DNA from 2 places in the Isoptericola sp. NPDC056605 genome. Region 1 is predicted to be linked to the other one. Evidence: predicted binding sites of a transcription regulator. Region 1 holds the regulator's gene; the other holds the start of a gene.
What was found. Region 1 encodes LexA, which represses DNA repair genes until DNA is damaged. Its sites were predicted from a motif close to TCGAACANNTGTTCGA; they were not measured.
Positions count from the first base shown of each region.

Region 2: a site for LexA is predicted at 1,725-1,740, ahead of ACFQ8Y_RS17280 (SAV_6107 family HEPN domain-containing protein). Genes of this name have one in related genera too.

Region 1 covers NZ_JBHTVT010000037.1:17,081-21,486, reverse strand. The annotation lists gene nrdR (transcriptional regulator NrdR) at 1-330, opposite strand, end outside; gene ACFQ8Y_RS22175 (LysM peptidoglycan-binding domain-containing protein) at 435-764, opposite strand; gene lexA (transcriptional repressor LexA) at 1,034-1,870, shown strand; gene ACFQ8Y_RS22165 (L-lactate dehydrogenase) at 1,922-2,881, opposite strand; gene ACFQ8Y_RS22160 (ATP-dependent DNA helicase) at 2,891-4,406, opposite strand, start outside.
Region 2 covers NZ_JBHTVT010000019.1:6,944-11,349, reverse strand. The annotation lists gene ACFQ8Y_RS17285 (DNA polymerase IV) at 1-1,187, opposite strand, end outside; gene ACFQ8Y_RS17280 (SAV_6107 family HEPN domain-containing protein) at 1,184-1,579, opposite strand; gene ACFQ8Y_RS17275 (spermidine synthase) at 1,894-2,688, shown strand; gene ACFQ8Y_RS17270 (cold-shock protein) at 2,811-3,014, opposite strand; gene ACFQ8Y_RS17265 (proteasome assembly chaperone family protein) at 3,238-4,176, opposite strand; gene ACFQ8Y_RS17260 (response regulator) at 4,279-4,406, opposite strand, start outside.

The DNA of each region.
Region 1 (4,406 bases):
GAGGATCGCGAGACCGACCTCGTTCGCCTCGATCTCCGGCCGACCGGAGGCCCGCAGGGTCTCCTCGACCTTCTGCGCGAGGACGGCGAGGTCGTCGGAGCTCACCGGCCGGCCCTGGCACGCCTTGCGCACGCCCGCCACCACCTTGTCCCGGCTGAACGGCTCGGTCACCCCGGAGCGCTTGGCCACCGACAGGCTGGCCGTCTCGATCGTGGTGAACCGACGCTGGCACGCGGGGCACTGGCGCCGGCGACGGATGGACGCGCCGTCGTCGGAGGTGCGCGAGTCGACGACTCGTGAGTCCGCATGGCGGCAGAACGGGCAGTGCATCGCTGGTCTCCTGCGCTCGGCTCCGGACCGGCGCCCGGCTGCCCGTCAAGGTAAGCGGCGGGCGACCGTCCGCGCAAGCAGGATCCCTGGGAGCGGCGATGCCGTCAGTCCAGCGGGAGCAGGACCACCTGCCCGGTCTGGAGTTCCGCCGAGGTCAGCCCGTTGAGGTCGCGGAGCTCGGCGACGACGTCGCGCAGGTCGTCCCCCGTGTCCCGCACCTGCTGCGCGTACTGCCACAGGGTGTCGCCGGGCGCCACCGTCTGGAGCCGCACCTCGACGCCTGCGCCCGGCGCCTCCGCCACGGCCCGCTGGCCGACCAGGCCCGCGCCCACGAGGACGAGGAGCACCAGTGCCGCGACCACCACCCGTCCCCTGCGGGTCAGCCGGAGCCCTCCGAGCCCGAGGAACCCGTGAGCGTCGCTGGTGCTGCGCACGTTCTGCATCGTCCTGCCTCCGGTCCACGTGGTGCCGCGATGGGCGGCCGCTCCGTCGAGCATCCGTCGTCGAACACCCGTTCGTCGAACACCTGTACGTCGAACTGCTGTACTAGGTGTACCACGTCGGGGCGACACGGTCGAGACCTGATCGAACAGATGTTTGATGTCGGGCCGGAACTGGCTTAGAGTGGCCGACAGCGCGATGGAAGGTTTGTCGGATTTCATCGGCCCGCCCACGGGCCGCGCCCTGCAGGACGGAGAACGCGATGACCAGCGGACGGGACCAGGCCCCGGCGTCCACGACGACGGCGACGTCATGGGCAGCCCAGGACGAGACCCCCGGGGAGGCGGCCGCGTCGACGGTCCCGGCCGGCACCACCACGACCGTGCTGGCGTCGGTGAGCGAGCTCTCGCCCTCGTCCGACCGCCTCACGCCCCGCCAGCGTCGCGTGCTCGAGACCATCCGCAGCTCCGTCGAGGCGCGCGGCTACCCCCCGACCATGCGCGAGATCGGCGAGGCCGTCGGGCTGGCGAGCCCCTCCTCGGTCAAGCACCAGCTCACCACGCTCGAGCGCAAGGGCTACCTGCGCCGTGACCCCAACCGGCCGCGCGCGATCGAGGTCGTCGACCTCGAGTCGCCCGCGACCGGCGGTGCCGTCCCCGACGCCGACGCGGCGCCCGGGTTCGTGGCGGGGTCGCTCGCCGCCTCCGACGCGCAGCCGGCCCAGGCACCGTCGTACGTCCCGCTGGTCGGCCGGATCGCCGCCGGCGGTCCCATCCTCGCGGAGCAGGTCGTCGAGGACGTCTTCCCGCTCCCCCGGCAGGTCGTCGGCGACGGGGACCTGTTCCTGCTCAAGGTCGCGGGCGACTCGATGGTCGACGCCGCGATCTGCGACGGCGACTGGGTGGTCGTGCGGAGCCAGCCCGTCGCCGAGAACGGCGAGGTCGTCGCCGCGATGATCGACGGCGAGGCGACGGTCAAGACCTTCAAGCAGGCCGGCGGGCACACCTGGCTGCTGCCGCAGAACGCCGCCTACTCGCCCATCCCGGGAGACGAGGCGCAGGTGCTCGGTCGGGTCGTGGCGGTGCTGCGCAGCCTCTGAACGGCGCTCCGCCCCGGCCCCGCCCGGCGCCCCGCGTCCGGTCCGGTCCGGTCAGAAGCCCAGCCGGCGCTGCACGGCCCGCATGCTCTCGGCCGACGCACGCAGCCCGGCGACCTCCTCGTCCGACAGCGGGGTGTCGATGGTCTCCCCCACGCCGCGCCGGTCGACGAGGGACGGCACCGACAGGCAGACGTCGCTGATGCCGTAGAAGTCGTCGAGGCGGGAGGACACGTTCATCACGCGGTGCTCGTCGTTGAGCACCGCCTCGATGATCCGGGTCGCCGCCAGGCCGACCGCGTAGTTGGTCGCCCCCTTGCCGGCGATGACGCGGTAGGCCGACTCGACGACGTCGGTCGCGATGCGCTGCCGGGCCGGCGCGTCGAGCGGCGGGCGACCCCGGAAGGGCCGCCAGTCCAGGAGGGGCACGCCGGCGATCGTGGCCGAGCTCCACAGCACGATCTCCGAGTCGCCGTGCTCGCCCGCGATGTTCGCGTGCACGTTCCCGACCGCGACCCCGCAGTGGCGGGCCAGCGCGTCGCGCAGCCGGGACGAGTCGAGGACGGTCCCGCTGCCGAACACCCGGCCCCGGGGCAGGCCGCTGATCTCCTGCGCCGCGTAGGTGACGACGTCGACCGGGTTGGTGACCATGAGGAACACCGCGTCCGGGGCCACCTCGAGCAGGCCCGGCAGGATGGAGCGCGTGAGGCCTACCGTCGCCTCGGCCAGGTCGAGGCGGCTCTGGCCGGGCTTCTGCTTGGCCCCCGCCGTCACCGCGACGATGTCGGCGCCGCGGCACACCTCCACGTCGTCCGAGCCGTCGATCTCGGCCTGAGGGATGAACATCCCCCCGTGCCGCAGGTCGAGGACCTCGGCCTCCACCTTCGCGCGGTTGACGTCCAGGAGGGCGACGGACCGGGCCGCGCCCCGGGCCAGCGCCGCGTACGCGAGGGTGGAACCCACCGCGCCCGCTCCGACGATCGCGAGCTTGGTCGTCCTGCGTGTCTCGTCCACGGCCCCACGCTAGGTGTCGAGACGCCGGAGCGCAGCGCGGACGAGCTCGCCGTCCGTGGTCGGCCAGAAGTCCGGCATGGATCGGGTGAGGAACGACCCGTAGCGCGCGGTCGCGAGCCGGGGGTCGAGGACGGCCACGACCCCTCGGTCGTCGCCCGTGCGCACGAGCCGGCCGGCGCCCTGCGCCAGCAGCAGCGCAGCGTGCGTGGCCGAGACCTGCATGAACCCGTTGCCTCCCGCCTGCTCCACGGACCGCGCCCGCGCCGCCTTCACCGGGTCGTCCGGGCGCGGGAACGGGATCCGGTCCACCAGCACCAGCTGGCAGCTGGGCCCCGGGACGTCGACGCCCTGCCACAACGAGAGGGTGCCGAACAGGCAGGTCGCCGGGTCGTCGGCGAACGCCTTCACGAGGGTCGGAAGCTGGTCGTCGCCCTGGCACAGCACGGGGACGTCCAGCCGCTCGCGCATCGCCTCGGCCGCGGCCTGCGCCGCCCGGCGGGACGAGAACAGCCCGAGGGTCCGTCCTCCGGCGGCCTCGATCAGCCCGGCGATCTCGTCGAGCTGGGCGTCGGTCGTCGGCTCCCGACCCGGCGCGGGCAGGTGCCGCGCGACGTAGAGGATCCCCTGGCGCGGGTAGTCGAACGGGCTGCCGACGTCGAGACCCGTCCAGTCGGCCGTCTCGTCCGTCCCGCCCGAGCCGGCGAGGCCCAGCGACCGCGCCACCGGGTCGAACGTGCCGCCGAGGGTGAGCGTCGCCGAGGTGAAGACTCCCGTGGCCTCGCCCAGCAGGTGCGTGCGGATCAGCCCCGCCACCGCCAGCGGCGCCGCGTGCAGGCGCGTGACGCCGTCGCCCGCCCAGGGCGCGTTCTCCGGCGGGCGCGAGCACCACAGCACGTCCGCCGTCGTGTCCTCCGCCGCCATCCGCTCCGCGACCTCGAAGAGCTGCAGGACGGCCGACTGAGCCATCTTCGTGCCGGCGTCGGGCGCCTCCTGCCCCTTGCCCGGGCCCTGGGGCTTGAGCCGGGTGAGGAGCTCGCGCGCGGCGTCGCGCACCGCGCCGACCGCGGCGCGCAGGTCGTCGGGGAGGCCGAGCGGGAACCGCTCCGCGGGGGCCGTGGCGAGCAGGCTGCCCAGTCGCTGCGAGGCGGCGTCGAGCGCCTCGGTCTCGGTGCCGCCGTGCCGCCGCGCGAGGCGCGCGGCGTGCTCCACGACCGTCAGCGACAGGTCGACGGTCGCCGCGGCCGTCACGCGCTCGGCGAGCTCGTGCGCCTCGTCGACCACGACGGCGTCGTGCTCGGGCAGCACGCCCGGGTTCCCCGAGACGGCGATCCCCAGCATCGCGTGGTTGGTGACGACGACGTCGGCCTCCCGGGCCGCCGCGCGGGCCCGCTCGGGGAAGCACTCCGCGAGGAGCGGGCACCGCTGCCCCAGGCACTCCAGGGCCGTGACGGACACCTGGCGCCAGGCCCTGTCGGGGACACCGGGCACGAGATCGTCCCGGTCGCCCGTGTCGGTGTCGTCGGCC
Region 2 (4,406 bases), on a different contig from region 1:
CCGAACCGCTCGCGTACGGCGTCCAGCGCCAGCTCGGCCTCCCGACGCGCCTCCTGACGCGGATCCACGGCCTCGTCGAGGGTCACCTGCTCGGCGAGACCGGACCTGACCTGCAGGTTCTCACCGCGGACGCCGACCAGGCGCACGGGCAGACCGCGGAGGTCCGCCGCACCCAGCAGCTCGCGCGCGACCAGGAAGATCGCGCGCGCCACGTCCGTGGGGCCGTCGAGGGTGCGGGACCGGGTCAGGGTCCGGAAGTCGCTGGTGCGGACCTTGATCGACACCGTCCGCGCGACCACGCCCTGGTGCCGCAGCCGGGCCGCGACCCGGTCCGCGAGCTCGAGGACACGCTGCTCCACCGCGCGGAGGTCCCACAGGTCACGCTCGAACGTCGTCTCGGCCCCGACGCTGCGCTCCTCGTGCCCCGGGACGACCGGCCTCGGGTCACGCCCCCACGCGAGGTCGTGCAGGTGCGCCCCGGAGACCGACCCGACCGCCGCCTGCAGCGTCGGCACGTCGGTGTCCGCGAGCTGGGCGACGGTCGTGATGCCCCAGCGCGCCAGGGCGGCCTCCGTCTTCTCACCCACCCCCCAGAGCGCACCGACCGGCAGCGTCCGCAGGAAGGGCACGGTCGCGTCCGCCGGCACGAGCATCATCCCGTCCGGCTTCGCGTGGGTGGACGCCAGCTTGGCCACGAACTTGTTGCGCGCGACCCCGACGGAGCAGGTGATCCCGTGCTCGGCCCGGACCTGCTCGCGCAGCCGCGCCCCGATCGCCGTCGGCGCGCCCAGCCGGCGCCGGGCCCCGCTCACGTCCAGGAAGGCCTCGTCGACCGAGACGCGCTCGACCAACGGGGTGATCGTGGCAAGGATCGCCATCACCGACTCGGACACCTCGTGGTACAGCGTGTGGTCGGCCGGCACCACGACGGCCTGCGGGCACAGGCGCAGTCCCGCGGCCATCGACATCGCGGAGCGCACCCCGAAGGCCCGGGCCTCGTAGGTCGCCGCGAGCACCACGCCCCGCTCCCGCCCCCCGACGATGACGGGACGACCGCGCAGCTCGGGGCGGCGGGCGAGCTCGCAGGACGCGAAGAAGGCGTCCATGTCGACGTGCAGCACGGAGGTGCCGGACTCGTCGCTGCCCCAGTCCCGGAACGCCCCCGCTGCCCGTGGGCCGCGGCTCACGACGCCGCCGGCGTGAGGGCGAGCGGTCGCGCGAACCCGGCGCCCGGGTCGACCAGGAGGCCGACCTCGTCCCGGAAGTCCTCCGCGCACGCCACGATCTCGGCCGCCCGCCGGGCGTCGACGTCGGGCTCGAGCCCCGCCTCGACCGCCGCCCGGACACGGGCCCCGGAGGCGAAGTAGCCCGACCACGCGGCGAGGTCGGGCTCCACGAGGGCCAGCATGTCCCAGACCGAACGCGCCCGGCTCCGGGCCGACGGGCGGCCGCGCAGCGCGACGACGGCGGCGGCCGCCCGCAGCGCCGCCAGGTGGGCGTGCACGAAGCGCTCGGCCGGGTCCGTCGCCGTCGCGGCCGCCGCGAGCTCCGCGTCGGAGCGGTCGAGCAGCCGGGTCACCTCGGGGCTCGGGGGCAGCGCCGCGCCCGCGCCGCCATGACCTGCTCGGCCCGCCTGACCACGACCGCCCGTCGCACCGGCAGATCTCGTGCGAGCCGACATCCTGCACCTCCCGTGCTCCGCGGTTCCCCGCGCCCGTCCAGTGTCGAACACCTGTTCGAACCTGTCAACCGCCGGCCCGGGCCCTCCCCACCCTCCGGAGCGGGGAGACTGGTCGCATGTCCCGCTCCTCCCGAGGTGGATCGCGCCCCGAGCGCCGGTCCGGTCGACGCCACCCAGCATCCTCCGACGCACCGACACTCCCCGACGAGGAGGTGCCGATCGACACCGGCACGGCACGCGTCGAGCGCGACCCGGACCACCCCGACCGCGTGACGCTGCACGTCAACGGCGTGCCGAGCTCCGCCCTCGACCTGGCCGACCCCGGCTTCCTCGCCTTCGAGTACATGCAGCAGATGGCCGCCGTGCTGGCGGGGCTGCCCGACGGCCCGCTGCGGGTGCTGCACCTCGGGGCGGCGGGGTGCGCCCTCGCGCGGCACGTCGAGCACGAGCGACCGGACTCGCGCCAGCTGGGCGTCGACGTCGACGCCCGCCTCCTCGAGCTCGTGCGGTCCTGGTTCGCGCTGCCGCGCTCGCCCCGGCTCCGGCTGCGGGCCGACGACGCCGGCCACGCCCTCGCGTCGCTGGCGCCGGGCTCGTTCGACGTCGTCGTGCGCGACGTCTTCGCGGGCGACCGCACGCCCGACCACCTGGCCGACGACGCGTTCGCCGCGGCCGCGCACCGGGTGCTGCGCCCCGGCGGCGTCCTGCTCGCGAACTGCGCGGACCGCCCGCCGTTGTCGCTCGCGCGCCGGGAGACCGCCACGCTCGCCGCCGCGTTCGGACCGGGCGCGGCTGCCGACGGCCGGCTCGGGGTCGTCGCGGAGCACGCCGTCCTCAAGGGCCGCCGGTACGGCAACGTGGTGCTCGTCGCGGTGCGGGCCGCGCCCGACGACACCGGCGAGGTGGTGGACCTGCACGACGCCGGCCTCGCGCGACGGCTGCGCAGCCTGCCCGTCCCGACCCGCCTCCTCGTCGGTGACGAGCTCACGAGGTTCGCCGGGGCCTGACGTCCGCCGGTCGAGCACTGTTCGGGCGACAGGGCGAGCACCTGGCGAGCGCCGGTCGCGCCCGGCACGACGACGGCCGCGCCCCTCCCGGGGACGCGGCCGTCGTCAGGCGAGCCGGGTGCTCAGAGCGGCACGACCTGCTCCGCCTGCGGCCCCTTGGGGCCCTGGGTGATCTCGAACTCGACCCGCTGGGCCTCGTCGAGGGTGCGGTATCCCTGCGTCTGGATCGCGGAGTAGTGCACGAAGACGTCGGCGCCGCCGTCGTCCTGCGCGATGAAGCCGAAGCCCTTCTCCGAGTTGAACCACTTCACAGAACCTTGCGCCATGCTGATCCTTCGACCTTCCGTCACAACGGGCACGAGCGGGCCGGGCGGCCACCCGTCGCTGCAGGCCGCACCGCCGGTTCGTGCGAAGGAGCGCCTCTGCAACGCGGTCAGTGTGGCACGGACCACACCGACGTGCCACGGATAAGCCGCGGAAGCCGCGCATCGGCCATTCGGGACGGGCGGAGTGCGCACCGCGGACGAGCGGCACCCGGGGGCGTCCGGGTCAGTCGTCGTCCTGCTGGGCCAGGAAGCGCTCGAACTCGGCGCCGAGCTCGTCGGCCGTGGGCAGGGGGGCCTGCTCGGCGAGGAGGCTCGGCCGCCCCACCGACCTCGTGAAGGCGTCGTACTGCTCCTCGAGCGCCTTGACGACGGCCTTGACCTCGCCCGACTCCCCCACCTGCTTCTCGACCTCGATCGTCGCGTCCGCCGCGGCCTCCGCGAGCAGGCCCGTCGCGAGGTCCAGGCCCGTGGCGCGCTCCACGTGCCGCAGCGCGACGACCGCCGCCGGCGCGTAGCGGGACTGCGCGAGGTAGTGCGGCACGTGCACGGTGAAGCCGATCGCGTCGTGCCCCGCCTCGCCGAGGCGGTACTCCAGGAGCGCGGCGAGCGAGCCGGGCACCCGCACGGTGCCGAAGAACGAGGTGTAGTCCTCGACCAGGCCCGGACGCGTGCCGTGCGCCGTGAGCGACAGCGGCCGCGTGTGCGGCACCCCCATGGGGATCCCGTGGAAGCCGACCGTCAGGGAGACCTCGAAGCGCTCGGCCAGTCCCTTCACGGCCGCCACGACCCGCTCCCACTGCAGGTCGGGCTCCGAGCCGTGCAGCAGCAGGAAGCCGGTGCCCTCGCGGTCGGCGACGTGGTCGATCGCGAGGTAGGGCTCGTCGTAGGCGGACCATCGGTCGGCGTCGAACGTCATCCCGACCCGCTTCGAGCGGTAGTCGAGGAGCTGGTCGACGTCGAAGGTCACCAGGCGCGTGGTCGTCAGCTCCTCGGTGACGTGCTCCACGGCGATCTCCCCCGCGGAGCCCGCGTCGACGAAACCGTCGAGCGCGTGCAGCAGCACGGGTCCGGTACCGGTCGGCGCCGCGTCGGGCCCCTGGTGGGGCAGGACGCGCGCAACGGCGGCCTCGTCGACCTCGTAGATGCTCTGCGGGTCCAGCAAGGGTCTCCTCCTCGGTTCTCCGGCTCGTGCCGGCGGGCTCGCGCCCGCAGGAGTGACAACCGTGCCGCGCCCCGGATCCTTCCCGCGCCCCGCCGGCCCCGATCAGTGGTGCGGCAGCCGCACCACGGTGACGAAGAAGTCGTCGATCTGTCGGACCACCTGGATGAACCGGTCGAAGTCCACGGGCTTCGTCACGTAGGCGTTCGCGTGCAGCGAGTAGGACCGCAGCA